Regions from separate parts of the Priestia sp. USM5 genome, predicted to be linked through region 2. Evidence: riboswitches for the same ligand, from Rfam matches in the RefSeq annotation. Region 2 holds a riboswitch; each other region holds the start of a gene.
What was found. A riboswitch is a leader RNA that binds a small molecule or an ion and turns the genes downstream of it on or off. The one in region 2 is predicted to bind thiamine pyrophosphate.

Region 1 (10,291 bases), 1.7 Mb from region 2:
AAAAAAAGTCCTATCTCCCTTGAAGCAGAAGAAAAAGCAGAAATTGAACCTGGTAAAAACATAGAAGAAATTGTAAAAGAACTTGAAGAACGGTTAGATTATTCAAACGATATAGGGAAAAGACAGCTGAAATTTAATCACGAGAGTGCACTTTTAGTCTATTTTGTCCCTCTTATGGATTCAATGAAGCTAAACGATCATGTTATCAAACCTTTATTAATAGAAAAAGAAGGAGAGATAAAAGAAGTCATACAGGCCGCTTCGATTACTCCTACAAAAGATTTGGATGAAATGATTAGTTTAATGAGCCGAGGTGCGTCTATTCTACTAATTGAGAATGATTCGTTTGTTTATGCAATTGACTCTACCAAAACGGCTACAAGAGAAGTTAATCAAGCACTGAACGAAAAAGTGGTTAGAGGTTCACAGGAAAGTTTTGTTGAGAGTTTGGACAAAAATCTAAACATGATGCGTCAAAAATTTTTAGATGGAAGCCTTATTGTACGCTACATCGAAGTAGGCAGTATTTCACGCACTCGAGTAGCAGTTTTATATCTGAAAAATATAGCGAACATAGACATTTGTAATATGATTATTGATCGTATCAAACAAATTGAAGTGGATGGAGTAGATAGTGGGAGTGTCATTGAAGAGGCTCTAGAAGATTCACCTCTGTCACCATTTCCTCAGCTGCTGAATACAGAAAGGCCGGATCGAGTAATGGGTAACTTGTTAGAAGGAAGAATGGCCGTTTTAACAAATGGTAATAGTTCTGCATTGATTGCCCCTGTTAACTTTTTTACTTTTTATCAATCACCCGAAGATTATAATACGCGTGCACTTTATGGCTCATTTTTTCGGCTTTTACGCGTATTTAGTTTTTTTGTTGCGATGAGTTTACCTGCAATTTATATAGCAACGATTTCTTTTCATTACGAGTTAATTCCTCTAGACTTAGTTTTTACCGTAAAAGGCTCTCTTGAGAACGTTCCGTTTCCTCCGATAGTAGAAGCGTTTATTATGGTTTTAATATTAGAGTTACTAAAAGAGGCGTCGCTCAGGCTGCCTTCATCAATTGCTCAAACAATTGGAGTCGTTGGGGGATTAGTTATCGGAACGGCCATCGTTGAGGCGAGTTTAGTTTCAAATATGATGATTATTGTTATTGCTCTAACAGCCGTTTCTTCCTTTGTTGTGCCGTCAAACGAAATGAGTACCACGCTGCGGATTTTAAGTTTTCCTATGATGATTGGAGCAGCCGCTTTTGGCTATTTGGGTATTGTTTTTGTACTAGTTCTTATTGTTATGCATTTAGTTATTTTAGAGTCTATTACGATGCCTTACTTAATCCCTTTTGCGCCATTTAAATTTTCTGGCTTAAAGGATGTTTTTATAAGGATGCATCAGCTCTATTTGAATGAAAGGCCTGCTAACGCTAAGCCTCAAAAACGCCAACGTCAAAAAGCGATAAGGAATTGGGATTCAAATGAATAAAAATAGTATTTCAGCCAGCCAGCTGTTCTTTATCATTTTGCAAACTCAAATTGGTATTGGTGTTTTAGGGTTACCTTATAACTTATTTAAGACGGCGCATACGGACGGCTGGATTTCCATGTTAATTAGCGGGTGTATAATTCAAGTCATTACATTGTTCCACTGGGGACTAACGCATCGGTTGCCAGGTCTAACTTTATATCAAATGACCAGCAAGCTGCTTGGTAAGTGGATAGGAAATTTTCTAAATGTAGGATATGTATTTTATTACATCATTGTTTCAAGTGTTATTACTGTTTTGTATGTAAACGTGTTAAAGCGCTGGCTGTACCACTTGACGCCAGCTTATGTTCTTGTCTTTTTATTAGTTGTTATTGCTCTATATTTTGCAAAAGAGAATGTTCGAAACATAGGGCGTTTTTTTACAATTGTATCTGTATTTTTAATCATTTTAGTCTTACTGGTGTCAAATGCTTATAAAGAGGCTGATGTCCGGTATCTATTTCCGATTGGGCACAGCGGTATTCAAAATATCTTGCTAGCGTCAAAAGAAGGAAGTATCTCAATGCTAGGCTTTGAAGCCATTTTGATTTTAGCACCGTTTGTAAAGGCAAAATCCACTATGACATTGAAAATGGTCATGCTTAGTAATTGTATCGTTACGATTTTATATGTGTATATTATCATTGCTTGTTATATGTTTTTTAGCCCAGATGAAATTTTAATTGTACCAGAACCGGTTTTATATATTTTGAAGGCGACACAAAACTCAGTGATTGAACGAATCGATTTGGTTTTTATTACTTTTTGGATTATTTCTGTTATTACGTCCCTTATTATGTACGTGTATATTTCAAGTGTAGGCATGCAGGAAATATTCAAAAAGAAAACTCACCGTCCGTTTGTTCCAATTGTATTGATATTCGTAACAGGTCTTTCTATTTATTTTTCAAGAACGGATAATCTTGTGGCAGCTTTGTCACAGGCAACTAACTACTTAATTTACGTATTCATTTTCTGTATTCCTATTTGTTTGTTAATTCTATCATGGATAAGAAAAGGAACAGTAAAAAATGAAGTATAAACTTATCAAGGTATTGAGCATATGTTTAATTTTAAGTTTTCTAACAGGATGCTGGGATCAAAAATTGTTAAAAGATACGATGTTTTTGTCTACAGTGGCTTATGAAAAAAAGAAAGATAAGGTGATTTCTACTATTGCGATCCGTTCCTATACGTCTAAAGAAGGGACATTAGTGAATAAAACCTATCATGTAGCAGGGGATTCACCTCGAGACGATCGTACAAAAATTAACCAGCAGGTTTCTGGAATTGTTATGTCTGCTAAAAAAAGAATTGTTTTATTTGAAAATCAATTAGCTAAGGAGGGTGTATTAGAATTATCCGACGTTTTATATCGCACATCAGAAAGTCCTTTGACAGCTAAGTATGTCATTGTAGAAGGAAAGCCGAGTACCATAGTTGAATTACAGCAAGTAGGAGAAGAGCTAATTGGAGAGTATTTAGACGGAGTTGTTCATACGGCTGAAGTCAATTCTTTAGTGCCTGTTGAAACTCTTCAGTCACTTTGTACCGTTTTATTTGATGAAGGAAAAGGACTAGCACTCCCTTATGTGAAATTAAATACTGAAAATAAGACCGTTGATGTAATCGGTACAGCTTTATTTAATGAAGATAAATTTTCAGGCATTACATTAAATCCTGAGGAATCCAAGGTGCTTCTTTTATTAGGAAATCAAAAAGGTAAATATATGATTATGAGTCACAAAATTACCATACATGATCAACAGTATGTAGTATCGTATGATGTGTCAGGCGCTAAAGCAAAAATGCACCTTACACCGGATGCGATGTACGGAGCGAAAGTAACCATACCGCTACATGTAAAAGTAAGCATTAATGAATTTACCAAAAATGAAATGTCATCTCCTGCATTGACAAAAAAGGTGCAGGAAGAAATTGAAAAGATTCTACAAAAAAAAGCTGAAAAAGTAGTTGGAAAGCTACAAAAAGCTAACTGTGATTTTCTGGAAATAGGAAGAGAAGCAGCTGCTTATCATCCGAGTATATGGAAAAGGCTTAAATGGAGACAGGACTATAAAAACATCTCGATTAATCCGAAAGTACAAGTGGAAATTATCCATCGTGGAATTATTAATTAAAAAAAGTCATGCGAAACGCATGGCTTTTTTTAAGTGGAAAAATGTTAGTTTACAAAATAATAAAAAGGGAATTGTATTTATTTATTGATGTGATAGGATAAAAAAGCATATAAATGCATTCACTACGAATGAAAGCAGTGGACATATACATATAGATAATAATAAATGGTTTGGGGAGTCAAAGAAGGTGATGTTGAAGTGAATGTAAGCATCAGGTCAATCGTTAAAAAAGTCATGTTCATTCTATTTATTGCGTATACGGCAGTGGTCATTTATGCTACTCTCATACGCGAAAACGAACATGTTTACGGAAAAGCAATGAACTTGGATTTATTTAGTACAATCCGTCTGATGTGGGACAGCGGTAATATAATGCTCACTCTGACAAATATACTGGGAAATATCGTGATGTTTGCGCCGCTTGGAATGTTTATTCCGTTGTTTATGAAGTGGTTTGACGGTTTTATTCAAGTCTTTACGACTGGTTTCTTAATCAGTTTTCTGATTGAAATTTTACAGTACAAGCTAACGGAACGAGTATTTGATATTGATGATATCTTTTTGAATACGCTAGGTACATTTATAGGCTGGGTTATTATTAAAATACTATATTGGATCAAGAACATGCTGAAAGCACGTTTCAAAAAAAGATGAAAGGACTTCTTTACGAAGTCCTTTTTGCATCTTGTTGATAGAAACACTTAATGCAGCGTCTTACGGAAGAATGTGAGGATTCAACGATAATGTGCTGACAATTTTGCTGAACAAATAATAACTTTTCTTCAAGCTGCTTAATTTGTTTTTTTAGCTGTTCTACTTCATTATTGATAGATATTTGAACCACTGTTAACAAACTCTTTAGCTTTTTCTTTCATTCCTTCTTTTCTTACTTCGTTTACATCTTTTTCATTTTCTTGAGTCATGTTACGAATATCTTGAGAAATACGCATCGAACAGAATTTAGGTCCACACATTGAACAGAAATGGGCTGTTTTAGCACCTTCAGCGGGAAGTGTTTCATCGTGATATTCTTTTGCGCGCTCTGGATCTAGTGACAGGTTAAATTGATCATTCCATCTAAATTCAAATCTTGCTTTAGACAGAGCATTATCGCGTTTTTGTGCTCCTGGATGGCCTTTTGCTAGGTCAGCAGCATGCGCAGCAATTTTATAGGTGATAACGCCTTCGCGAACGTCTTCTTTATTCGGGAGTCCTAAATGTTCTTTTGGCGTTACGTAGCAAAGCATAGCTGTCCCAAACCAGCCAATCATTGCAGCACCAATACCTGATGTAATATGGTCATAGCCTGGAGCGATGTCGGTTGTAAGCGGTCCAAGAGTATAGAAGGGAGCTTCCTGGCATATTTCCATTTGTTTATCTACGTTTTCTTTGATGAGATGCATTGGAACATGTCCAGGACCTTCAATCATAACTTGAACATCGTGTTTCCAAGCAATTTTAGTTAATTCACCAAGCGTTTCTAATTCACCGAACTGTGCCTCATCATTAGCATCTGCAATGGAACCAGGACGTAGCCCATCGCCAAGCGAAATAGCAATATCGTATGCTTTACAGATTTCACAGATTTCTTCAAAGCGAGTATATAAAAAGTTCTCTTCATGATGAGCTAAACACCACTGCGCCAAGATGGATCCTCCGCGTGAAACAATACCTGTCGTACGTTTCGCTGTCAGAGGAATATAACGTAAAAGAACACCTGCGTGAATAGTAAAGTAATCAACACCTTGTTCTGCTTGTTCAATTAATGTATCGCGGTATGCTTCCCACGTTAGATCTTCTGCTACGCCTTTTACTTTTTCAAGCGCTTGGTAAATAGGAACGGTCCCTACAGGAACAGGCGAGTTGCGGATAATCCATTCGCGTGTTGTGTGAATATCCTTTCCAGTTGATAGATCCATAATTGTATCGGCTCCCCAACGCGTTGCCCATGTCATTTTTTCTACTTCATCTTCAATAGCTGAACGAATAGCTGAATTTCCGATATTAGCATTAATTTTCACATGGAATTTGCGGCCGATAATCATCGGTTCGCTCTCAGGGTGATTGATATTATTAGGGATAATTGCACGTCCTCTTGCTACTTCTTCACGCACAACTTCAGGATTCATCTGTTCACGAATAGCGATAAATTCCATTTCGGGCGTGATGATTCCTTTTTTCGCATAGTGCATTTGCGTTACATTTTGATTTTTTTTCGCGCGCAAAGGTAAACGTTTAGTGATAAAGCGCTCGTACTGATCTCTTGGATCACCGTCATAATAACCGTTATCCTGTGGCTGAACCGTACGGCCTTGATATGTTTCTACATCGTTTCGTTCTGCAATCCACTTTTCGCGCAGAGCCGGTAATCCTTTTTGTAAATTAATTTCATAAGAGGGATCTGTATAAACACCGCTCGTGTCGTATACACGTACGGGACTATTTTCTTCTTCACCAAAAGACCCTGTAGTAGGAGACTGATGAATTTCACGCATAGGTACTTTAAGGTCTTGTCTGGATCCTTGGACATATACTTTGTGACTGTTTGGAAAAGGCTTTTTCATAGAAACTGATACATTTTGTTTTGACATTACATATTCCTCCGGTTTCGCATAAAGTGTAGCTATACCGAACCATAAAAAAAATCGGGTTCTGTGATAGACAGAACCCGATGGAATAGGCAAAAAAAGAATAAAACTATACTATTCTTTTCAAGACTACTTCCCTCCGCTGGTATAACCCAAATCAGGTTCAAAGGGTTAAAGAGTTTTATTGCACTCTTCTCTCAGTCTGAGCTATCAGACACCCCTAGTAGAAATAACATTCAAATTATTCAATTTACGGCTTAAGTTTACCATCATTCGGTAAAAAATCAACCCTTAAATAAAAAAAGCTAGACAATTAGCGTTGTCTAGCAGCATCGATTGCAATCACAATAGCTGTAATAATATGCATGATAAATCCCAAAAATGGAATCCAAGCAACCAGTGAGGTAACAAGTCCTAGTATGTTTCCATAAGCAGATAACCCTCGTCTATTAGCTAAAATGAGTGTGATAGCATGAAGAATAAATCCAATAAAAAGAGGAGTATAGCTAAAGCCCATAACAATCCCCGCGCCAATTAAAGGAATTCCCAGCAAGGCTTCATACCCAGCAGTGACCCATTTCATTGTACGTACATTTCCATTCATAGTAAAAAGCCTCCTAAAAAAGATACTACTATATACGAGAAAAGAGAGAAAAAAGTTTCAAATTACTTAGGGGATATGTCGTATAAGTCAGCCCTATTGGAATAAAATGATAGATGACAGTAAAGGGGGATGGAAAAAACATAATAATTTAGTCATTTTTTCACACTAAAGAAAAATAGTCTAGATGATTCATTTTTAGCTAAGGGACCAGAATTTATACTGAACATAGTGACTGCTTTTTAAAATAAATAAAAGCTGATATCGTGTTTTTTGGTTGTAGCATGTAAGCTTTTTATTACAAATTATTAAAGATTCTTATCTTTTTGCAAATACACATTGTATTTCATAGTTTTAACAATTATGATAAAAAAGCAAGTGTCAAAATAGGAAAATAGTTGAGCATGTAAAACGAAGCGATAAGCTTATTAATTTGAAAGAAAGGCAAGGTACATAGCTTTATGTGGGAAATTATTGTAGCAATCATTTTAGGGATTGTAGAAGGTTTAACAGAGTTTGCTCCCGTTTCGTCAACTGGGCATATGATTATTGTGGATGACCTGTGGTTAAATTCAAAAGAATTATTTTCATCTCCAGTAGCTAATACATTTAAGATTGTTATTCAGCTAGGCTCGATCTTAGCAGTAGTTGTTATTTTTAAAGATCGTTTTATTAATTTATTAGGATTGGGAAAAAAACCAGCTGCTGCAATTGGACCGACAAATCGCTTAAATTTAATGCAAGTAATTGTTGGTTTGTTACCCGCAGGAGTGTTAGGACTTTTGTTTGATGATTACATTGATGAACATTTGTTTTCTTTAAATACGGTGCTAATTGGCTTAGTGGTCGGAGCTGTATTAATGATTCTAGCAGATTTGTTTGGACCTAAACGTCCGCGTGTAGAGACGGTGGACCAAATGTCTTATGGACAAGCACTAGGTATAGGACTGTTTCAATGTATTGCTCTTTGGCCAGGTTTTTCTCGTTCAGGCTCAACGATTTCAGGAGGGGTTCTTCTTGGAATGAGCCATAAGGCAGCCGCAGATTTTACATTTATTATGGCAGTGCCAATTATGGCAGGAGCAAGTGGACTTTCATTGGTTAAAAACTGGCAGTATTTCACATCAGATGCACTACCGTTTTTTATTGCTGGTTTTATCAGCGCCTTTATTTTTGCGCTTATATCGATTCGCTTTTTCTTAAAATTAATCAACCGCATTAAATTAGTTCCGTTTGCCATTTATCGAATTGTCTTAGCGGCTATTCTATATTTTGTATTTTTATAAAATAAATAAGCGTATTTTATAGCCATTTAAACTTCTGATAAAGACTTAAAAAGCAAGAAAAAGCTATTGCAACATTGCAATAGCTTTTTTGCATAAATATATATTATTGTCTTTTGAAAGCGTTTTATAAACATGGGTATTGACAAAACGTGTCGAAAAATAGTAAATTAATATTTGTGCAGTATAAAGTTAAGTAAAAGTAAGACTTCTGTTTAGTTTTATTGACTGTAAAAAACGTATGACAACGTATAGATCGTTTTAATTTTATAAAAATTGAATAATAAGCTTAATCGTATAGAGCGGGGGAATCATTATCGGCAGTAAAGCTGCCTTGGGGTGAATCCTTACAAAAGGTAGGAAACTCTCAATTCCGAATCCGACAGTTAACCTCGTTTGCTTTATTGAGAGAAAGAGCCCAAAATAGCGTAAGTAAAAGGCTGTTCTTTCTTAAGAATAGTCTTTTTTTGTTTTTTCAGAAAAGTATATACAAATGTCATACATCTTTGGGGAGGTACATCTATGAAAAAAATTCGTTTTGGTTTGGCTACGCAGATTTTTACCGGTTTAATCCTCGGTGTTCTTGTAGGAGTAATTTGGTTTAACGATCCGCGTGTAGTAACATACCTGCAGCCGCTGGGAGACTTGTTCTTAAGATTGATTAAGATGATTGTTATTCCAATTGTTATCTCAAGTTTAGTCGTTGGAGTTGCAGGAGCAGGTAGCGGTAAACAGGTCGGAAAGCTTGGCGTTAAAACCATTCTCTATTTTGAAATTATTACAACTTTCGCAATTGTAATCGGTGTATTGATTGCTAATATTTTTCACCCTGGACAAGGTGTAGACATTCATTCAGCACAGAAGAGTGATATTTCACAATACGTTGAAACATCCGAACAGCAAGAAGGAAAGTCAGTGGCTGAAACGTTCTTACACATTGTTCCGACAAACTTTTTCCAGTCAATTGTTGAAGGGGACATGCTAGCAATTATCTTCTTTACAGTATTGTTCGCACTTGGAGTAGCGGCAATTGGAGAAAGAGGAAAGCCTGTTGTTCAATTCTTTGACGGCGTTTCTCACGCAATGTTTCACGTGGTAAACCTAGTAATGAAAGTGGCTCCGATTGGAGTATTTGCTTTAATTGGTGTAACAGTTTCGAAATTCGGTTTAGAGTCACTCCTTTCATTAGGAAAGCTTGTTATCTTAGTTTACTTAGCGTTAATTTTCTTCCTACTTGTTGTATTAGGAGGAATTGCGAAATGGGCAGGAATTAACATTTTCCACTTATTCCGCTATATGAAAGATGAACTGTTGTTAGCATACAGTACATCTAGTTCTGAGACAGTTCTTCCGCGAATTATGGAAAAACTTGAAAAGATGGGCTGTCCAAAAGCTATCGTATCGTTCGTTGTACCAATTGGTTATACATTTAACCTAGATGGTTCTGTTCTCTATCAAGCGATTGCAGCGTTATTCTTAGCGCAGGTGTATGGTATTGATTTAACGATCGTTCAACAGCTGACGCTCATTCTGGTATTGATGGTTACATCTAAAGGAATGGCTGCGGTGCCAGGAACATCATTTGTTGTATTACTGGCTACTCTTGGAACAATCGGCGTTCCGGCAGAAGGATTAGCCTTCATTGCGGGAGTAGACAGAATCATGGATATGGCACGTACGGTTGTTAACTTAGTAGGAAACACACTAGCAGCAATTGTGATGTCTAAATCTGAAGGCAAATTTGACCCTAAAAAAGGTACAGAGGTCATGAGAGCCGGCTAATTTATAAATTAAAAAGCTACTTATTCTATTCAAAAAATTAGAATAAGTAGCTTTTTTCATAATAATTCCTTTATTATTATGGAAATTGACCCTATAATATGTAACATCAGGTATAAATATATCCAAATTTTATTCTTACATAAAAGCAGTCACTGGTTCCTTTCTTTATCAATAAATATAGAGATAGCTTAGCTAGTTGGGGGATAGTAGAGTATGTGGAAAAAGCGAATATGGGTCATCGCCTCGATAGTAATCGTATGTTTGTTAATCCCTTACAGTTTACCGATTGTGTTTGCTTTATTAACAGCATTAGCGCTTGAGGGTATTGTTCAAAAATTGCATCAATCTTTTAAAATGAAG
Region 2 (10,291 bases):
ATATTCTGGTAAGTGACGGTGTTGCGCAATGCTTCCGCACCCAATAACGCCAATTTTTACTTTTGCCATCTTTCCTATCCCCTTTGCTTAAGCATTATTCATTAGTTTTTAACTGCGATTGATTCAAGCGGTTGCGCATTGCCGTAAACAGGACGTTTTCTCTCTGCCGGTTTCGCCCATTTAATAGCATTCATAATGACACGCTGAATGTCTTTGTTATGGTATGTTGGATATGTTTCATGTCCAGGTCTGAAATAAAATACTTTTCCGTTTCCGCGTTTGTACGTGCAGCCGCTTCTGAAAATTTCTCCGCCTTCAAACCAGCTCGTGAAAATCAGTTCATCAGGTGCTGGAATATCAAAGTGCTCTCCGTACATTTCTTCACGCTCAAGCTCGATAAATTCACCAATACCTTCCACAATCGGATGGCTCGGTTCTACTACCCACAAGCGCTCTTTTTCATCTGCTTCACGCCATTTTAAGTCGCAGCTTGTGCCCATTAACGTTTTAAAGATCTTGGAAAAGTGACCTGAGTGTAAGACAATAAGCCCCATACCGTCTAGCACGCGCTGCTTTACTTTCTCAACGATGTCATCTTTTACTTCGTCATGCGCTAAGTGACCCCACCATACTAAAACATCCGTTTGATTTAATACTTCTTCAGTCAACCCGTGTTCTACTTCGTCTAATGTTGCTGTGTGCGTACGAAATCCTCCTTCTTCTAAGAAAGAAGCGATGGCACCGTGAATGCCTTCAGAGTAAATTTCTCTTACAACCGGATTTTTCTGTTCATGACGATTTTCGTTCCATACTGTAACATTAATCATTTTCATATCCCCTTTTTTTGTGAATGCTAACTTATATCCCCTTTTTTTATCAATGCTAAACTTTGGTTAACCGGTTAACTTACTGTGGTTCACTCGCGCTTAGCAGTCGAATCTCGAATAACAAGTTCAACCGATAATTTTACATGCTGCAGCGTGCTGAAACGGTGTTCGATTGCTTGAATAACAGACGTCGCGGCGACGACTCCTTTGTTAAATACATCTTGACGAATGGTTGTTAGACTTGGAGATGCATAGCTGCTAAACGTGATGTCGTCAAACCCTACGATTGAATAGTCCTGCGGAATTCTTTTCCCCTTTTCTTGCAGTGCTTTCATAATTCCAAGCGCCAGCGTATCAGAGGATGCAAAAACCGCCCGAATATCCTTATGATCTTGCAGCAGCTTGTTTCCTAAATTGTAACCGTTATCAAATGAGCTTTCGTTCACTTCAAAAACAAACGTCTTTGATGGTGTAATGCCCGCTTCTTTTAATGCTTTCTCGTAGCCTATATACCTCTTTTTATCCACTGGACTATTGACGAGGTGATGAGCAACAAAGGCAATTTCTTTATGCCCCAAACTCACTAAATGTGTTGTAGCGAGATATCCTCCATACTCATCGTCTACCGAAATATGATGATAATCACGTTCGCACTTTTCATATGTATCTACTAACACAATCGGATTCGATAACGCTTTCATTTTTTCATATAATCGATGCGGGAAGGCTCCTAAAAACAGAAGACCATCAATATTTCTCGTTCGAATCCATTTTAAGCAATCAGCTGGGCTACTCACTCCAGATATGACTAGATCGTAACCATGCTTACGGATTACATATTCAATTCCACTAATCATTTCACTGTAATAATGGTTATCTTTAAATATAGTAGAAAGTGAATCATCTGTAAGCGGGAACATCACGCCAATCATATTTGACTTTTGTTTCGAAAGACTAACGGCGGTTAAATTTGGTTCGTAGTTTAATTCTTTTACCGCTGTTAAAATTCGCTCTTTTGTTTCATCGGATACTTTGTTAATTCCGTTTAAGACGTAAGATACTGAAGCTGCAGACACCCCTGCATGCTTTGCTACATCACGAATCGTTATCTTTTCTCCCATAAAATCTCTCCAGTTAAACGGTTAACTATTTACTCGTTCATTATAATTCACTCCTTTATTATCAGTCAACGTATTTTTCAAATTATCTGTTAACTATTATAATATCTTCCTAGATTGGTATGTTTTAAGCAGTGACAAGATGTATTGACACCTGTTAATCTTTGAAACGTACATATAAAGTTCGGTGCACAGCACGCACCGATCCGTGATAAAAGGGGCGTTCAAAAGGATTTCAGGAGGTACTTACTTTATGTTTAAGAAACTAGCAATTATTGGAGCACTAGCCGTTCCTATGTTCGGCATGAGTCACGGGGCAAATGCCGCTGAAACAACCCATCGCGTAAAAGCCGGAGAGACTCTTTACAAGATTGGCGCTGAATACGGCGTTACGGTTAAACAGTTAAAAGAAGCGAATCACAAATCTACCGACTCTATTAATGCAAATGAAACATTAACAATCCCTAACTCTATTAGCGAAAGCGATAAAGAATTGTTAGCTCGCCTTGTACAAGCTGAAGCAAAAGGTGAACCTTACGCTGGCAAAGTGGCTGTAGCAACAGTCGTTTTAAACCGCGTGGATAGCGATTCTTTCCCAAACTCTATTCATGATGTCATTTATCAAGGTACACAGTTTACACCTGTACAAAACGGTGAAATTAATAAAGCAGCGGATGCTGAAGCAAAAAAAGCTGTAAATGAAGCACTAGCGTTTAGAGGTCAAGGAAAAGGCTCGTTATTCTTCTTTAACCCAGATAAAACAAGCGATCAATGGCTTCGTCAAAAACAGGTTACGATTACAATCGGAAATCACGTTTTTGCAAAATAAACAAAAAAAAGCACTCAGATGAGTGCTTTTTTTAATATGCAACAAGTAAGCTTAACAGAACAGCTATAATAATAATAGGTAATACGTATTTAACTAGAAAGAACCATGCGTTGAATAATTTAGCGCCTTTTGTACTTCCTGAAATAAACTCTTCATACACGGCTTCTTTTTTCATTTTAAATGTCACAAAAATCGCAATGGCTAAACTTCCAAGAGGCAGCATTAAATTGCTCACAAAAAAGTCAGCTACGTCAAATATACTTCTGCCAAAAAGTGAGACATGTTTTAGTACACCAAACGAAAGCGCTGATGGGATACCTACTACAAACACAAGAATCCCTGCTAAAGAAGCATAGCGAGTTCGTTTTGTCTGATCGTCTTTGGTTAAAGCAGCTACGATAATTTCCAGCAGTGAAAAAGCAGACGTAAGCGTAGCAAATAGAAATAAGATTAAAAACAGTGCTAAAAAGACGGTGCCAAACGGCATTTTCTCAAATACTGTTGGCAAGACCACAAACAAAAGTCCAGGTCCTTCGGTTGGCTTTAATCCGAATGAAAAAACAGCTGGAAAAATAGCCAAGCCTGCAAGCAGCGAAACAAACAAGTTCAAAATAGCAATGGTGCCCGCTGAACGCGTCAAGCTTACTTTTTTCCCTAAATAAGAGCTATATGTCACCATGCAGGATAATCCTACGCAAAGCGAGAAAAACGACTGACCGAGCGCATAGAGAACAGATGACCCTGTAATGGCTGAAAAATCCGGTTTTAAAAAGAACTTTACTCCGTCCATAGCTCCGTCTAATGTTAAAGAGCGAACCACAATGATAATAAAACAGATAAATAACAACGGCATCATGTATTTATTAGCACGCTCTATGCCTTTTTGTACGCCTTTTGAAATAACAAACACTGTAATTAATAAAAACAGCGCCTGTGCACCTAATACCACATAAGGTTGGCTAATGACGGCATTGAACAACGGACCGTACTCTTTTCCGCTTAGCATACCGGTTACGCTCATAATCGTATATAAAATCACCCAGCCGCCAACGACGCTGTAAAAGGAAAGCAAAACGACACAGCTGAGTACTCCCAGCCTGCCAATCCATACCCAAGCGGACTTTGGAGCAATTGCTTTATAAGCACTAATCGCTTCTTTTCCCGTATGTCTTCCAATGATAAATTCTGCCAACAGAAGCGGCAATCCAATAAAAATTGTAAATAAAATAAACAACGCAAAAAATGCTCCACCGCCACTGGTTCCGGTTACGTATGGAAATTTCCATATCGCTCCTAGACCAATTGCTGCCCCAGCAGATGCTAAAATAAAACCGAGGCGTGAAGACCACTGATTTCCTTTACTCATATAATGTTACTCTCTCCTCTTCTAAACTCAAAACTCATCTGATTAGTACTGTACCATAAATGCAGAAGAAAATCATTCCCGTTTTACTTTTTTCTATAAAACGATATCTATATAGAATAGAAAAAATGAAGAAGCAGCTGCCTCTTCATTTTGAGTTTGATGTTTCTATTCAAAAATTATTCTCTGTACGATGATTCGTCTCCACGGTAGGCTTCTTGATTTGATATTTCTTCAATATGCATATGCCCTTCTCTCTCTAAACGAAGAACTGTACGCTCTGCATCTTCATAACTCTCGCACGTCACTTGTTTATATTCCATATCGTCTTTATCTGTGTAAGCCACTAAATATGTTTCCATTTTAACTCCTCCTATATAAACTATATGTAACGTATGTTGCCTTTTTCGTTTATTTCTAAACATATAGGCTCCAAACATAAAGCCTAGCATACTATAATAGCGGAACTTCAATTTAAAAAGTTGAATTTTTCATTATGCACCGATGCAACATGGAGGTTACGCTTATGACATTTATTTTATCATTCGTACCAATTGTTGTTCCTTTTGGTATTTTAATTAGCTTAATTGCTTTTACAGCTGCTTTTTTACAATCAAAAGAGCATCATAAAAAGCTCTAGCTTACAAAAGCTAGAGCTTCTTTTTAAAAACGTCTATAGCGTTTAATCAGTCCCACAATAATAGCAATTGCTAATAAAACAATCGAGATGATAACAGTAATGACAATTGGCTGATTTCCACTTTGTTTCACCGCAATGGCAATATAAGCCCAAATAAAAACAAGCGGATAAACAGCGTCTCGGTTTTTTAATGTAAACATAATGCCCAGCGCAGCCCCTACCAGCAGCATAATAATCGTCCATGCTAACTCATTTAGGCCAAGTAAGTGCTGTATTCCATTTGCTTGAAATACGACAAATACATTAACAATAGTCGCAACAGAAATCCATCCAAGATAAAGCGAAATCGGCAGACGCATAAACCATGTCGTCATCCGAGAATGCTGAATAATGGAATATACAATCATTAATGTGCCTAAAATAAAGAGCATAACTAAAAGGGATAACTTATAGTAATCGTTTTGGAAAATAAAGATCCACGCACTATTTAACAAACAGTTTAGAAAAAACCAAATGCCGATACGTGCATATATTTCCTTTTGATCTTCTCTTGCAAAAAATTGGCGTATAACCCAAATGGTTAATAACAAATAAATAACGCCCCAGATAGCAAAGGCATAACCGGCTGGTGTAAACAACGTAGGAACTTGCGCAGAAGCCTCTGCCGTTGTTTTGCCTCCTATTGGAATCGCATTTGCTAAATAATTCACAAGAAGTGTAATAGCCAAGCCTACTGTATTTAATACAGCATACAAACGAAATTTTGCCATTTTGTTCTCTCCTTTCTTCTATTTATATGGGAATGTTTCGGAGACGAAAACGGCTCTTCCCTTCATTAATACCTCTTCTTCCCTAAAAATATGCATTTTTAAACAAAAATGATTAAAAATAGCTTCAAGAAGCTACCTCTTTAAGAGATAAAAACCGTTAGGGAACAATTTTCCGTAACGCTTTCTATTTTTCAGAATATATGGTAAGTTAAACATAGACTAATAGGAAGTCCACTAGGGGTGCCGACCGGCTGAGACAAGTTTTCTTGATCCCTTTGAACCTGATCTGGCTCATACCAGCGTAGGAAAGTGGCAATGTTCAGTTTTGTACTGTCCTTTGCCACTCCGTTTATAAACGGAGTGTTTTTTATTTCCTTTATGTGCTTGTTTGTGACTTCCTCATAATTAAAGGAGGATTTTGATGTCATTTTCATCTCAATTAAGACAAGAAGCAAACTATATTTACGAAGCCATTTTTAACCACCCTTTTATTAAAGGAATTGCTGAAGGAGACGTGCCAAAAGAAGCGCTTATTCACTACGTTTCTCAAGACTACGAATACTTAACAGCATTTGTCCGCATTTACGGCGCTGCTTTAACAAAATGCCGTACGCGTACCGAAATGGAAGCCTTTAATGCCGGCATTTCTACGGTATTACATAGTGAAGTACACCCTCATAATAATTTTTGTGAAGTAGCAGGCGTACGCTATGAAGACCTCCACACTGAGGCTCTTTCACCAACGGCCAGCCACTACATTAACCATATGACAAGCGTTGCGCATACAGGCAGCTTAGCGGAAATCATTGCCGTGCTTCTTCCATGTCCGTGGACGTACGTTGAAATTGGCCAGCGCATTACAGAACAAGTAAATCCATCTCCTTCTCATCCTTTTTATGAATGGATTCAGTTTTATAATAATGAAGAAATGAATGGCACAACACAATGGTTTTGTAACAAACTTGATGAACTCACCGAGCAAGCGACTGAAGAAGAACGTAATCGTATGAAAGATCACTTTATCAAAAGCTGTGAGCTGGAGTATTTATTTTGGGAAATGGCGTATACACAAGAAAAATGGCCGCTTTCTCAGCTTTCACTTTCAAAATAACGAAAAAGCCTCCTATCAGGAGGCTTTTTATTTCAATAATTTTTTAATCATTTTCAAGTTTTGTTTCTCTGAAGGATAGCGGAATGACAAATCAAACTTCGTTGTTTGAGACAGCATGCTTTTAAAATGAGAAAATGTCTGAAAGCTGTCTTTTCCATGATATTGGCCCGTACCGCTTTCTCCAACTCCGCCAAAGGGTAAATATGGCGTAGCGATATGCATAAGCGTATCATTTATACAGCCTCCTCCAAATGAAAGACGCTCCGTTATGACATTTTGTACATTTGCACTTTCCGTAAACAAGTAAAGAGCTAACGGCTTAGCTTTTTCTTGAACTTTATGAATAACTTCGTCTAGCGTTTCGTATTCAATCATAGGAAGAATAGGCCCAAAAATTTCTTCTTGCATAACGTCTGATGTCCAGCTTACTTCACTTAACACCGTAGGTTCTATTGTGAGCGTACTTTTATTATACCCGCCTCCAACTATAGCGTTTCCGTCTTTTAAAAACTCAACTAGCCGAATAAAATGGCGCTCACTGACAATACGGCCGTAGCGCTCACTTTCAAGCGGATTACTACCGTAAAATTGATAAATCGCTTCGCGAAGTTTCTCCACTAGCTGCGCTTTTACCTTTTTATGCACGAGCAAATAATCGGGAGCAACGCACGTTTGGCCTGCATTCATTCCTTTGCCAAACATAATTCGCTTCGCTGCAAGATCTAGGTTTGCATCTTCATGTACAATGCACGGACTTTTTCCTCCTAGCTCCAGCGTGACGGGAATAAGCTGCTTCCCTGCTTCTTGCATAATAATTTTCCCTACATTTACACTTCCCGTAAAGAAAATATAATCGAGGGGCTGTTTTAAAAGCAGGCTCGTCGTGTCTACAGCGCCTTCAATCACCGTCACAAATGCGGGATCAAAAGCCTCAGCTAGTAATTCTTGTATAACCCGAGATACGCTAGGCGTTAATTCAGAAGGCTTTATAATCGCCGTGTTTCCAGCGGCAATCGCTCCTACTAAAGGAGACAGCGCTAATTGAAACGGATAGTTCCACGGAGCAATAATTAACGCGACTCCATACGGTTCAGGAACAATTTTCCCTTTAGAGCCCACGTGTGTTAAAGCGGTTTTTACTTTTTTAGGCTTCATCCATTTTGCTAAATGCTTAAGCGTAAACCGAATTTCCTCTAGTAAAATCCCAATTTCCGACGTGTACGCCTCTACTTCAGATTTATTCAAGTCTTGTTTTAAAGCATCCATAATTCTCTGCTCGTTTTGTTTGACTGCGTCTCTGAGCTTATTCAGCGCTTGAATGCGGCTGCTGATGCTCTTTGTCTTTTGTGCATAGAAATACTGCTTTTGTGTAGAGACAATATGTTCAATGACCGTTTCATCTGTGATATAGAATTGCTCGTGGTTCATCTCTTTCATCTCCCTATAAACATTCAGCTTCAACTGTAGCAAGCAAGCTTTTTAATAGCTCAACTGCCTCGTTTAAAGCCAATGAATAATATCTCTGCGTTCCTTTTTGCTCAATTTGCACAAGCTTTTGATCACGTAAAATTTTTAAATGATGAGAAATTGCCGGTCGTGATAAAGTAGACTCGTTTGCAATTTCATTAACGGTTAAAGGCTCTTTTTCCGCGAGCAGCAAAATAATATCTTGTCTTGCTGAATCACTTAGAGCCTGAAAAATAGGAATGCTGGCACGAAATAACTCCACTGCTTTTTCACTCATAAATATTCTCCTTTATTTAATTTCTTGTGTTCTGCGGACAACGGATGAAAGCCACTTTCTTGGTACAAAGCGCGGGATGAAGGTGGCGAGACGAAACTGTACTCCTGGTACGATAACCGTCTGCCCTTTCATAAATTTTTTATAGCCCGCTTTAGCAACTGCTTCTACATCCATTGCACCGCTTTGAAAAAGCTTGGAATTGCTCAGCTGAGCCCGGTCGCTAAAACCCGTTTTAGTTGGACCCGGGCATAGAGCACTTACCGTTACATTGGTACCTCTTAATTCATTTTCAAGGGCCTCTGTGAAAGATAATACGTACGCTTTTGTTGCGTAATACACTGTCATAAGCGGACCCGGCATAAATGCAGCAACGGACGCAATGTTTAAAATTTTCCCGTGATTTCTTTTGACCATATCGGGTAAAAATAATTTTGTTAAATGAGTTAATGCTCGGATATTTAAGTCAATCATGTTTAACTCTTCATCTAAAGCTGTTTCAATAAATTTACCGTATAGTCCAAAACCTGCATTGTTCACTAAATAATCAACGTGCATTTCTTTATTTTTAAGTTCTTCATACAGTGACTGTATCTCTTCTTCTCTTGATAAATCCTTTACAACCGTTATTACGTCAATATTATAAGTAGATTTTAAATTCTCTCTAATCGCTGTTAGTTTATCAGCACTTCTGGCAACTAAAATTAAAGAATGGCCATCCTTTGCGAATTGATAAGCTAACTCTTTACCTATTCCTCCGGACGCACCGGTGATGAGCGCATAATGCTGTGACATAGTGTTCACTCCTTATGTTTATATGTTCAAGAACTTAAACATTTAAACTTATCTTATAGGATTCATTTTTTCCCGTCAACTGTTTTCTATACTCTCCTTTTCTTTTATGTTTTCCATTTTTGCCATTTGCGCATTTCTGTACATTTTTTTACAAAATATGCGTTTTCTTTACATAGAAGGCTAATGTCGTCTAGTTTTGACAACCTTTGTCACCTAGCAGGAAAACAAGTGAAGATATGGTGAATACAACATACAACAAATAATCCATTACATAGTTGGATGAAAATAGATAAGGGAGGAAATGAAAAATGATGGAGACGTATACAATTAAAAAAGTAAGTGATCAATTAGAGGTAGAAAAGAAAACGTTAAAACAATGGGAAAAATTATTGGGCAGCTATTTAACAATTGAACGAGTAGATGGGGCCCGTGTCTATACAGAGGAACAAATTGAATTATTTAATGATATTAAACAGCTGTTTGATGAACAATGTACGTTAGATGAAGTCAAAGAATATGTTCAGCTGCTGATAAAGGAACAAGAAGAGCAGGAGCATTTAGTGATGGAATCAGAGGCAGCGGTTTCAAAAGAAGAAGAACCAGCAAAGTTGAAAACTGCTAAAAAAGAAAACGTCATTGATTTTCAAGAACACTCCAATAAACAAATGAAGCAAGAAAAGAAAAAAGCTGCTGAAAAGCAGGAAAGCATTTCAGAGAATAAGCAAGAGAAGACCCCTCCTATACCTGAAGCACGATTAGCTACTGAAGAAGAAAAGCAGGCTATTTCTGCTTCTATTGAAGAACCAAAACCAAACGACCTTGTCGTGAATGAAAAAGAGCTGCTTCAAGGGGAACTAGTAGAAGCTGTTCGCCGCTATGAAGATGTGTTTGAAGTACTTGATACGTTTAAAGCTGATTTGTTAAAAGAAATGCGAGAAGGAATGCGAAATGAAGTTCGGGAAGAAATTGTCGGAGAAGTAAAAAAAGAGCTTGAAAAAAGTGCTACTCAAACTGTAGAAATGGTGGAGTCGGTCGGGGCATATATCTCTGAGTCTTCAGAACGCAGCGCAAGAGATGTAGAAAATATGTCTAAAAAA
Region 3 (10,291 bases), 1.6 Mb from region 2:
TCTTTTCGAGTAGGCATTGGACAGTAAACAGAATCGATGCCGAGTAAATTAATCCCTCTCAAAATGAAGGGAAAGACCGTTGTTGGCACTTTGCCTCCAGCTGTTAGCCCGCTGACCGCTACAGAGCCTCCGTACTGAATTTGACTGAGGACAGAAGCTAGGGGCTCTCCACCCACAGGATCCACTGCAGCGGCCCATTTTTGCTTGCCTAATGCTTTTAATTTGCCGTTATAAACGTCTTCACGCGCTACAATAGAGGAAGCGCCAAGCTCTTTCAAATAAGCTGCTTCCGAGCTTTTTCCTGTACTTGCTTCCACTGTGTAGCCTAATTTTGAAAGAATGGCAACCGCAAAGCTTCCTACACCTCCCGTAGCCCCTGTTACAAGCACAGAGCCGTTAGATGGACTAGTATGGTTTTCCTCTAAGCGATGCACAGATAAAGCAGCTGTAAAGCCAGCTGTTCCGATAATCATTGCTTCTTTTAACGTCAAATTTTCAGGAAGAGGGACAATCCATTCGCTGCGTAAGCGCGCATACTCACTGTAGCCTCCAAAGTGTGATACGCCAATGTCATAGCTTGTTGCGATGACACGATCACCTTCTTTAAAATCAGGGCTGTCAGAAGATACAACGATTCCTGCTAGGTCAATACCTGGAACAAACGGATAGCTTGTCACAATATTGCCGTTTGCGATGCTGGCTAAGCTATCTTTATAATTCACCCCTGAATAATGAACGCGAATAAGTACATCGCCTTCTGGCAAATCGTTTAGCGTCAGTTCTTGGACAGACGCCTCCACTTGTTCTTCACCTGTTTTATCTACTACTAATGCTGAAAATGATTGCTTCATTTTATTTCTCCTTTCTATACTGAGATGTATATGCCTATACATAGATTACCTTATTTCTATACCCATTATAGAAAATAGTAAAAGAAGTTCATAATACTTTGATTACCAAAGAGGCCATTTCATTATAAAATAGCGGTACAGCTATTACGTAGCGATACATAGAAAAGAGGAGAAGAGACATGAGCACAAACATATATTTTAACCATGATGCAGGGATTGATGATTTAGTATCCCTTTTTTTACTGCTGCAAATGGATGATGTAAAGGTAACGGGGGTATCTGTCATTCCTGCTGACGGATACTTAGAGCCAGGTATCAGCGCAAGCCAAAAAATTATTGATCGTTTTGGAAGTTATGATATCGAGGTAGCCAAATCTACTTCACGTGGTATGAACCCATTTCCAAAAGAATGGCGCATGCATACGTTTTATGTAGATGCACTGCCAATTTTAAATGAAAAAGGGAAAGTGCAAACAAAAATAAGTCAGCTGCCTGCTCATGATCATTTAATTGAAACATTGCAGCACACAGACGGAAAAACGACTTTATTATTTACAGGACCGCTAACTGATTTGGCAAGAGCACTTGAAAAAGCGCCTGAAATAGAAGAGAAAATTGATAAGTTAGTGTGGATGGGCGGTACATTTCAAGAAGTAGGAAATGTGCAGGAGCCTGAACATGATGGAACGGCGGAATGGAATGCTTTTTGGGATCCAGAAGCAGTAGCAAGAGTATGGGAAAGCAGCATTAAAATTGAGATGGTTGCTTTAGAAAGCACGAATCAAGTTCCATTAACGCCGGCTATTCGCCAAATGTGGGCTTCACTTCGCAGGTATGAAGGAGTAGACTTTGTAGGGCAGTGTTACGCGGCTTGCCCGCCGCTTGTGCATGTTGAAACCAATTCGACTTATTATTTGTGGGACGTACTCACAACAGCATTTACAGGGAATTCAACACTTGTGAAGGTAAAAACCGTTTCGAGTATTGTGTATACAGAAACACCAAGACAAGGAAGAACAGAAATTTCTGAAGAGGGACGACCTGTAGACGTCGTGTATGACGTCACAGCTGAAGCATTCTTTACGTACATTACAGATTTAATGAAAAAAGCAGTAGCCAAATAAAGAAAAAGGTTGCACGTGAAAATGTGCAACCTTTTTAATGAATCATATTCAAGAATTGACGTGTCCGCTCTTGTTGAGGATTTGAAAATATTTGATCCGGTGTACCTCTTTCCATAATGACACCTTGATCCATAAAAATAACTTCATCTGCTACTTCACGGGCAAAGCGCATTTCATGAGTTACCACCACCATCGTCATTCCTTCTTTTGCCAGGTCTTTCATCGCTTGAAGAACGTCTCCTACAAGCTCAGGGTCAAGAGCTGAAGTAGGCTCATCAAATAGCATAACTTTTGGGTCCATCGCCATTGCTCTGGCGATGCCAACACGCTGTTGTTGTCCGCCAGACAGCTGGAAAGGGTAAAAGTCGAGCTTATCGCCTAAGCCAACGCGTGTTAACAATTCTTTACCTCTTTTTTCTGCCTCTTGAGTAGAAACGCCTTTTACAATTACAGGACCTTCCATAACATTTTCAAGCGCACTTTTATGAGGAAATAAGTTATAGTTTTGAAAGACCATACCTGTTAGGCTTCGAAATGAAGTAATGTCTTTTTTACGAACAGGTTTGGTGAAATTTATGCTTTTTTTATCAAGTTCAATCGTGCCGTCTGTTGGGATTTCTAAAAGATTTAAGCAACGTAAAAAAGTAGTTTTACCCGATCCAGAAGGACCAATTAATACAATTACCTTGCCCTGTTCAACTTCTAAATCAATCCCTTTTAATACTTGCAAATCACCGAATGATTTATGCAAATTTTTGATATTAATCATATGAAAAACTCCTTTAGCTACTCGAAACGGTTATTTAGATACGTAACGATCTAGTCTTATTTCAATGCGTCCTTGGATAATGGATAATATTGTACACATAATCCAGTACAAGAGCGCTGCTTCACTATAAAGAAGTAAAAATTCATAGTTAGTCGAAGCAATTTCTTGAGCTTTACGGAACATCTCAGAAACAAGAATAAGCGATGCAAGTGACGTATCTTTAATAAGGCTAATAAAAGAGTTAGATAATGGCGGAATCGATACACGTGCTGCTTGCGGTAAAATAATCCGTCTTAACGCTTGGGAATAGGTCATACCAAGTGAGTAGCCAGCTTCCCACTGTCCTTTAGGAATAGATTGAATCGCTGCTCGGATAATTTCAGATGCATACGCACCTACACTTAATGAAAATCCAATAATAGCAGAGATAAATGGGTCAATTGTTATATCTAAATTGGGTAAGCCGTAGAAAATAATAAATAATTGCACAAGCAGCGGTGTACCTCGAATAATCGATACATAGATGCGCGCAATTATATTTAAAACTTTTATAGATGATAAACGAGCCAAGGCTGTTAAGACAGCTAAAATGATACCGAGTACAAACGTGATTAATGTTAGTGGAATAGAATATTGAATAGCTCCCTTTAGCATTGGTAAGAGAGATGATTGAGCGATTGAAATCAATTGATTCAATCGCTCTCCATCAGGAAAAATATTATTTAGGAGAAACATCTTCGCCAAACCATTTCTTAGAAATTTTTGCGTATGTTCCGTCTTTTTTCATATCTTTCAATGCTTTGTTTACTTCATCCACTAACTTACCGCTGTCTTTTCTAAACATAAAGCCGCTTGCAGCACCATCGGATTTTTCATCCGCGATTTTGATAGGTGCGTTAGGGTGCTTTTTCTTATAGTCAAGGAACGATAATTTATCGTTGATTGTAGCATCAACACGGTTTGCGCTCATTAGTTCTACTGCTTGAGCAAAACCTTCAGCACTCGTAATGTTTGCACCATAAGATTGAGCCATGTCTTTGTAGTTACTTGTTAATGACTGTGCTGATTTTTTTCCTTTTAAATCTTTAAATGATTTGATATCTTTTTCGTCTTTACGAACAATTAATACGGCGCCTGACTGGATGTATGGGTCAGAGAAATCGTATTTCTTTTGACGATCTTCACGAATACCCACTTCATTAGCAATCATGTCAAAGCGTTTAGCATCTAATCCGGCAAACATGCCATCCCACTGTGTTTCTTTGAACTCAGCTTTTACGCCAAGACGTTTAGCTACTTCTTGAGCCAATTCTACATCAAACCCAGTTAGCTTTTGTTTGTCATCATGAAAAGTGAACGGAGGGTATGTACCTTCAGTTCCAATTGTTAATACGCCATCTTTTTTCACTTTATTATATAAATCCTCTTGTGAAGATTTATTGTCTCCATTGTTTGCTTCATTTTTTGAGCTAGAACCGCATGCGGCAAGCACAACTGTGAAAGCTAATAGTAGCGACAAAAGTGCAGCAAATTTCTTCATTTTCTAAACCCCCTAGTATTCTGATAGGAAATGATACTCTGTGATACTAAACAAGAACACAGCAAAAGTCAACAAAAAAAACTTATACGATTAATGTGACTTAAAATAAGGGAAATATACCTTCTATACACGGTTTGTCATAAGGATACAGAAAGATTTTAAAATTTGGATTAAGTGGATTTTTAAGGGATATTTGAGGAGTAAAAAGGAAGTTTCATGCGACGATTTTCTCTTTCATTTTTTCATGACTTTTGGTGCAATAAACATATAGTTAAATGTTAAGGTAGAAATAAATTCCTTATGGTACACTTAAAGAAGAATTTATGAAACGGAGCGATATGATGAAAGCCATAAACTTAATCTCAATTGCCTTTGGTGCTATCGCTGGTACATATGCGCGTTATTTGCTAAATCTTTCCTTATTATATACGGGCTATCCAATAGGAACGGTAATTGAAAACCTATTAGGAAGCTTCATACTAGGCCTATTAACAGGATTTTTTGCGTGGAAAAAGCCAAAAGAATGGATAAAGCTTGGACTAGGAGTTGGCGTGTGCGGCGGTTTTACAACGTATTCAACCTTTGCAGGAGACGTCATTTCTCTCACTCAGCACCATTTATTTTGGGGAGCCATTTATGTCATTGTCTCTTTAGTAGGTGGAATCCTTCTTGCTTTAGCAGGCTATCTATGCGGTGAAGCGGCAGGGAAAAATTTAGTGAAAGTACATGAGGTGAAGTAAATGAGCATAGTGAGCTTGGCACTTGGCGGGGCAGCTGGAGGAATATGCCGTTATCTTTTGGGTTTAAAAGTTACAAAAACAGTTTCAAACCCTCCTTTTCCAGTCTCAATGCTGTTTGTAAACTTGCTCGGTGCGTTTGGGCTTGGTCTTTTTTACGGTAGTTATTATGGAAAGGTTCCGAGTCATGCTTATGATGATTCAATATTTTTAATGATTGGCATTGGGTTTTTTGGTGCCTTTACCACTTTTTCAACGTTTAGTGTGGAAACCGTACAGTTAATTCGGGAAAAATCTTATCGGAAAATGTTGGCGTACGTGGGGATTTCAGCATTTGGAACAGTTGGTTTATTTACAGTCGGTTTACTGGCAGGAACGTTTTTATTATAAGTAAAGAGAACGTTTCTAGTAGGGAAAAACAAAAAGACGGAGAAGTAGAGAATGGATAGAAAAGCAGAAGTTTGGAAATACATTTTGTTGATTGTAGCTGTTGCAGGTCAGATCATTGGTTTTTTATTTTTATTTATAAATGTTGTGGCGGCATTTATTTTTTACGGTTTTTATATTCTAACTTTTATTATGTTACTCCTGCTGTTTATATGGGATCGGAAAAAGGAAAAAGACAAAGAAGAATTTGACGACTATACCGATTACTAACTATATAAAAAGCAGAATGATTCGGTGCGCCGGGCCTCTTAGTAAAGAAGCTTAAAAGATACATCTATAAAAGGAAGAGAGCCGTAAGAGCATAAAGAGATATTGTATTTACATCTAGTTGTGTTATAATTTTAAGTGCAAAAACAAAATCAATAAATAGCAATCACTAGGGGAGCTTTCTGAAGCTGAGACGAATGTATTTCGGACCCTTTGAACCTGATCTGGTTTGGACCAGCGTAGGGAAGTGGCGATCATGTTTACATAACGATGCATGCTAACCACTCTACGTTGTAGAGTGGTTTTTTGTATGTAATAAAGCCCTCTGCACAAGATGAAGTGATTGAAATTTCTCTTTATTCTGAATGGAAAGGTTTCGATCATGTGGATATTCCTAAATTTCATGTCATTACAACAGATAAGCAGCCAATCGAAGAGCTTCAAAAAATTTTAACGGCTATCGCGCCTTTTGCAGGTGCCATTCATATTAGAGAAAAAGAGAAAACGGCAAAGCAGATTCAATGTTTACTAGAAAGCCTGCCATTTTGTCGCTCTAAAATTATTGTGAATGACCGAGTTGATGTAGCGCATGCTTTAAAAGCAAAGGGCGTACAGCTTGCCTATCATAGTTTAGACGTTTCGTTTGTTATAGACGCATTTCCTTCTCTTATTGTCGGAAAGTCAGTTCACTCTGTGGAAGAGGCTTTAGAAGCTGAAAAAGATGGTGCTCACTACATTCTATACGGACATATTTATTCAACACATTCAAAAAAAGGATTAAAAAGTCGAGGGATAGCGGCACTAAAAGAAGTAGTAGACGCTGTGCAGATACCGGTTATTGCCATTGGAGGAATTACTCCTGTAAATGCCAAAGAGGTACTTCAAACAGGAGCACATGGTATAGCTGTGATGTCTGGTGTCATGCTTGCGCAAGATCCCCTCAAAGCGATTAAACAATATTCTCATATATGGACATCTGGAGGTGGAGAAAATGAAGCAGCATTATGATGTACTGTTAATCGGAGGAGGTATAATCAGCTCTTCTATCGCTTATCATTTGTCAAAACAAGGAGCGTCAGTAGCTATTCTTGAACGCAATCAAGTTGGTTGTGAAGCTTCAAGTGCAGCCGCTGGTATTTTAGGTGCTCAAGCTGAAATTGATGAAGAAGGTCCTCTTTTAGACCTTGCTATTAAGAGCAGAAGCATGTTTCCTGAACTGGTGAAGGAACTAAAAGAAAAAACGGCTATCGACGTAGAGCTCATTCAAAAAGGCTTATTAAAAGTCGCTGGAACAGAAGAAGATGCACACGTATTAAAGAAAAAAGCCGCTCAGCACCACCGGTGGGACAAAGATGTAAGATGGATCGATGTAAAAGAAGCGCGTTTGTTAGAACCCGGGCTCTCTCCAGACATATACGGAGCCATTACAATACCGGGAGACGGCCAGCTAGCTCCGGCTAAGTTAACACAAGCTCTTGCTCATGGAGCCTTGTATCACGGAGCAGATGTATTCGAATACTGTGACGTTCACTCTCTTATTATGGAAAATGAAACAGTAAAAGGGGTACAGACGTCCAAAGGCTCTTTTTATGGAGAAAAAGTAGTGATTGCAGCAGGCTCATGGGCTAAACGCTTTATTTCTTCTGAACATTTAGGCGAGGTGTTTCCTGTAAAAGGAGAGTGTATTGCTCTGCAAAGTCATAAGCCCCTGCTTTCTAAAACGATTTTTTTAGATGAAGGTTTTTACTTAGTCCCTAAGACTGGTGGAAGAATCGTAATCGGGGCAACTAAGCTGCAGCATGATTTTACTAAGACCGTTTCTGCACAAGGTATTCAATTTTTGCTGAATAAAGCTTCTGCGCTTCTGCCGGCCATTAAAGAAGCCACATTTGAAAAAGCATGGGCTGGTCTTCGTCCACAAACGAATGATGGCTGGCCTTATTTAGGAGAGCACCCTGAAATAGCGAATCTGCACATGGCTTTTGGCCACTACCGAAACGGTATTTTATTAAGCGCTGCAACTGGAAAAATTATGGCTGATGCTTTGTTAGGGAAAAAGCCAAATCATTCATTCTTTACATCATTTCAGCTAACGAGAGCAATGGAGGGAGTTCATTGAATCTAATTATTAACGGTAAGACCGTCACTGTCGGAGATGAAATTGAAACGGTCGAGCACTTGCTGCAGGCTCAGAGTCTGCATGAGCGAGTTGTAATTGTTGAATTAAACAAGAATATTTTGCAAAAAGAAGAACATAGCGATGCATGCTTAAAAGATGGAGATACATTAGAAGTTGTTTCATTTGTTGGAGGAGGATGAAGAGTATGTTAAAAATTGGACAATATACATTTAATTCACGTTTATTATTAGGAACAGGGAAATTTCCGGACTTTACGACTCAGCGTCAAGCGGTAGAAGAGTCGGAAACAGAAATTTTAACATTTGCTGTTAGACGAATGGATATTTTTGATCAAAATCAGCCTAATTTATTAGAAGCACTTGATGTGAAGCGTTTCACTCTTTTGCCTAACACTGCTGGAGCAAAAAATGCAGAAGAGGCCGTACGTATTGCTAAATTAGCAAAGGCTTCTGGACTTTGTGACATGGTGAAAGTAGAAGTAATTGGATGTGATAAGACGCTGCTTCCTGATCCAGTTGAAACATTAAAAGCTAGTGAAGAACTGTTAAAAGAGGGCTTTACCGTTTTACCTTACACATCAGATGATGTTTTACTTGCGCGTCGTTTAGAGGAGTTAGGCGTACATGCCATTATGCCAGGAGCGTCGCCTATCGGTTCAGGTCAAGGTATTATTAATCCGTTGAACATGCGTTTTATCATTGAACAATCAACCGTTCCAGTAATTGTAGATGCAGGTATTGGAACGGCTTCAGACGCAGCTCAAGCTATGGAGCTAGGAGCAGATGGTGTGTTATTAAATACAGCTGTTTCAGGAGCAAAAGATCCTGTGAAAATGGCTCGTGCTATGAAGCTAGCGATTGAGGCAGGAAGAGCAGCATTTGAAGCAGGACGTATTGAAAAGAAACAATATGCAACGGCAAGCAGTCCAACAGAAGGGATGAGTATCGGTTGATTAATCGTTATTCCCGCCAAGAATTGTTTCAACCTATTGGAAAAGGCGGACAGCAGCAAATTCAAGAAAAGCATGTTCTGATTGTAGGAGCAGGTGCTCTTGGAACAGGGAACGCCGAGGCCCTTGCACGAGCGGGAGTAAAGAAAATAACGCTCATTGACCGCGATTATGTAGAGTGGAGCAACCTTCAGCGTCAGCAATTGTATAGTGAAAAAGATGCTGATAAAAGAATCCCAAAAGCAGTTGCCGCTAAAAAAAGGCTTCACGATATTAATCATGATGTAAAAGTAGAAGCCCACGTAGCGGACGGTACCCCTCAAGTTTTAGAACAGCTTGTTGAGGGGGTAGATGTTATGATTGATGCAACCGATAATTTTGACACACGCCTTGTAATGAATGATTTATCACAAAAATATGATATTCCTTGGATTTACGGAGCATGTGTAGGAAGTTACGGAATTAGTTATACTATCATACCAAGTGAAACACCGTGTTTATCCTGTTTGCTTGAATCTGTACCGCTTGGAGGGTTAACATGTGATACAGTGGGGATTATTAGTCCTGCTGTACAAATGGTAGTCGCTCATCAAGTAACAGAGGTGTTAAAAATATTAGTTGGAGACTGGAATGCGCTCAGGAGGGAACTTGTTTCGTTTGACGTATGGAAAAATGAGTATACGAGCATCAATGTGAACGTATTTCGCAAATCTGCTTGCCGCTCATGCGGCAGTGAACAAACGTATCCCTTTTTACAATATGAAAATCAAACGAAAACAGCTGTGCTATGCGGAAGAAACACGGTACAAATCCGTCCGGGCAAATCAGCCAAGCAGCCGCTGCAGTCTTTAGGTGAACGATTAAAAGAAAAAGGATATAAAATTGAACAAAATCCGTATCTGCTTTCTTTTTATGTAGATGATTACCGTTTAGTGATGTTTCAAGACGGGCGCGTCTTTGTCCATGGAACAAACGATATAGTAGAAGCAAAGTCACTTTATCATCGGTATATTGGGTAAGAAAGAGATGGAGGTTTCAAGCATGACAGTACCAAAAGCATTAACCATTGCTGGATCAGACAGCGGTGGAGGAGCAGGCATTCAAGCAGATTTAAAAACATTTCAAGAGCGTGATGTTTTTGGCATGTCTGTTATTACAGCTGTGACTGCACAAAATACAGTTGGCGTTCAAGGAGTTTATCCTTTAGAAGTAGAAGCAGTTGAAACGCAGTTAGATTCAATTGCGACTGACTTATTTCCTAATGCAGTGAAGACAGGTATGTTGTTCAGTGCTGATATTATTTACGCAGTGGCTCGTAAAATCAAACAGCACGGACTGCAAAATGTTGTAGTTGATCCCGTTATGATTGCAAAAGGCGGTCAATCTCTTCTTCAAAGAGAAGCTATACAGGCTCTAAAAGAATTATTGCCCCTTTGTGAAGTCATTACGCCGAACATACCGGAGGCGGAAGTCATCACGGGGAAAGAAATTTACACGATTGAAGACAGAAAAGAAGCGGCAAAACAG

Region 1: linked by a shared signal. The riboswitch ahead of thiC (phosphomethylpyrimidine synthase ThiC) and the one ahead of tenA (thiaminase II) in region 2 are both predicted to bind thiamine pyrophosphate.
Region 3: linked by a shared signal. The riboswitch ahead of ACWATA_RS21620 (thiamine phosphate synthase) and the one ahead of tenA (thiaminase II) in region 2 are both predicted to bind thiamine pyrophosphate.

The regions. Positions count from the first base shown of each region.
Region 1 covers NZ_JBSGKN010000001.1:4,207,914-4,218,204, reverse strand. Annotated here, with positions in the region: gene ACWATA_RS22150 (spore germination protein) at 1-1,494, shown strand, start outside; gene ACWATA_RS22145 (GerAB/ArcD/ProY family transporter) at 1,487-2,578, shown strand; gene ACWATA_RS22140 (Ger(x)C family spore germination protein) at 2,568-3,677, shown strand; gene ACWATA_RS22135 (VanZ family protein) at 3,876-4,331, shown strand; gene thiC (phosphomethylpyrimidine synthase ThiC) at 4,499-6,268, opposite strand; TPP riboswitch at 6,383-6,497, opposite strand; gene ACWATA_RS22125 (hypothetical protein) at 6,579-6,869, opposite strand; gene ACWATA_RS22120 (undecaprenyl-diphosphate phosphatase) at 7,328-8,152, shown strand; cyclic di-AMP (ydaO/yuaA leader) riboswitch at 8,426-8,565, shown strand; gene gltT (glutamate/proton symporter GltT) at 8,672-9,931, shown strand; gene ytvI (sporulation integral membrane protein YtvI) at 10,145-10,291, shown strand, end outside.
Region 2 covers NZ_JBSGKN010000001.1:2,545,812-2,556,102, forward strand. Annotated here, with positions in the region: gene ACWATA_RS13765 (Gfo/Idh/MocA family protein) at 1-69, opposite strand, end outside; gene ACWATA_RS13770 (ThuA domain-containing protein) at 102-827, opposite strand; gene ACWATA_RS13775 (LacI family DNA-binding transcriptional regulator) at 917-1,948, opposite strand; gene ACWATA_RS13780 (cell wall hydrolase) at 2,199-2,774, shown strand; gene ACWATA_RS13785 (sodium-dependent transporter) at 2,806-4,140, opposite strand; gene ACWATA_RS13790 (hypothetical protein) at 4,317-4,499, opposite strand; gene ACWATA_RS13795 (TspO/MBR family protein) at 4,801-5,547, opposite strand; TPP riboswitch at 5,774-5,872, shown strand; gene tenA (thiaminase II) at 5,969-6,658, shown strand; gene ACWATA_RS13805 (aldehyde dehydrogenase) at 6,686-8,086, opposite strand; gene ACWATA_RS13810 (ArsR/SmtB family transcription factor) at 8,100-8,402, opposite strand; gene ACWATA_RS13815 (SDR family NAD(P)-dependent oxidoreductase) at 8,415-9,194, opposite strand; gene ACWATA_RS13820 (helix-turn-helix domain-containing protein) at 9,503-10,291, shown strand, end outside.
Region 3 covers NZ_JBSGKN010000001.1:4,104,756-4,115,046, reverse strand. Annotated here, with positions in the region: gene ACWATA_RS21660 (NADPH:quinone oxidoreductase family protein) at 1-851, opposite strand, end outside; gene ACWATA_RS21655 (nucleoside hydrolase) at 1,031-1,975, shown strand; gene ACWATA_RS21650 (amino acid ABC transporter ATP-binding protein) at 2,010-2,744, opposite strand; gene ACWATA_RS21645 (amino acid ABC transporter permease) at 2,775-3,479, opposite strand; gene ACWATA_RS21640 (amino acid ABC transporter substrate-binding protein) at 3,463-4,284, opposite strand; gene ACWATA_RS21635 (fluoride efflux transporter FluC) at 4,626-5,024, shown strand; gene crcB (fluoride efflux transporter CrcB) at 5,025-5,411, shown strand; gene ACWATA_RS21625 (hypothetical protein) at 5,463-5,678, shown strand; TPP riboswitch at 5,837-5,938, shown strand; gene ACWATA_RS21620 (thiamine phosphate synthase) at 6,060-6,683, shown strand; gene thiO (glycine oxidase ThiO) at 6,667-7,794, shown strand; gene thiS (sulfur carrier protein ThiS) at 7,791-7,994, shown strand; gene ACWATA_RS21605 (thiazole synthase) at 8,000-8,767, shown strand; gene ACWATA_RS21600 (thiazole biosynthesis adenylyltransferase ThiF) at 8,764-9,783, shown strand; gene thiD (bifunctional hydroxymethylpyrimidine kinase/phosphomethylpyrimidine kinase) at 9,806-10,291, shown strand, end outside.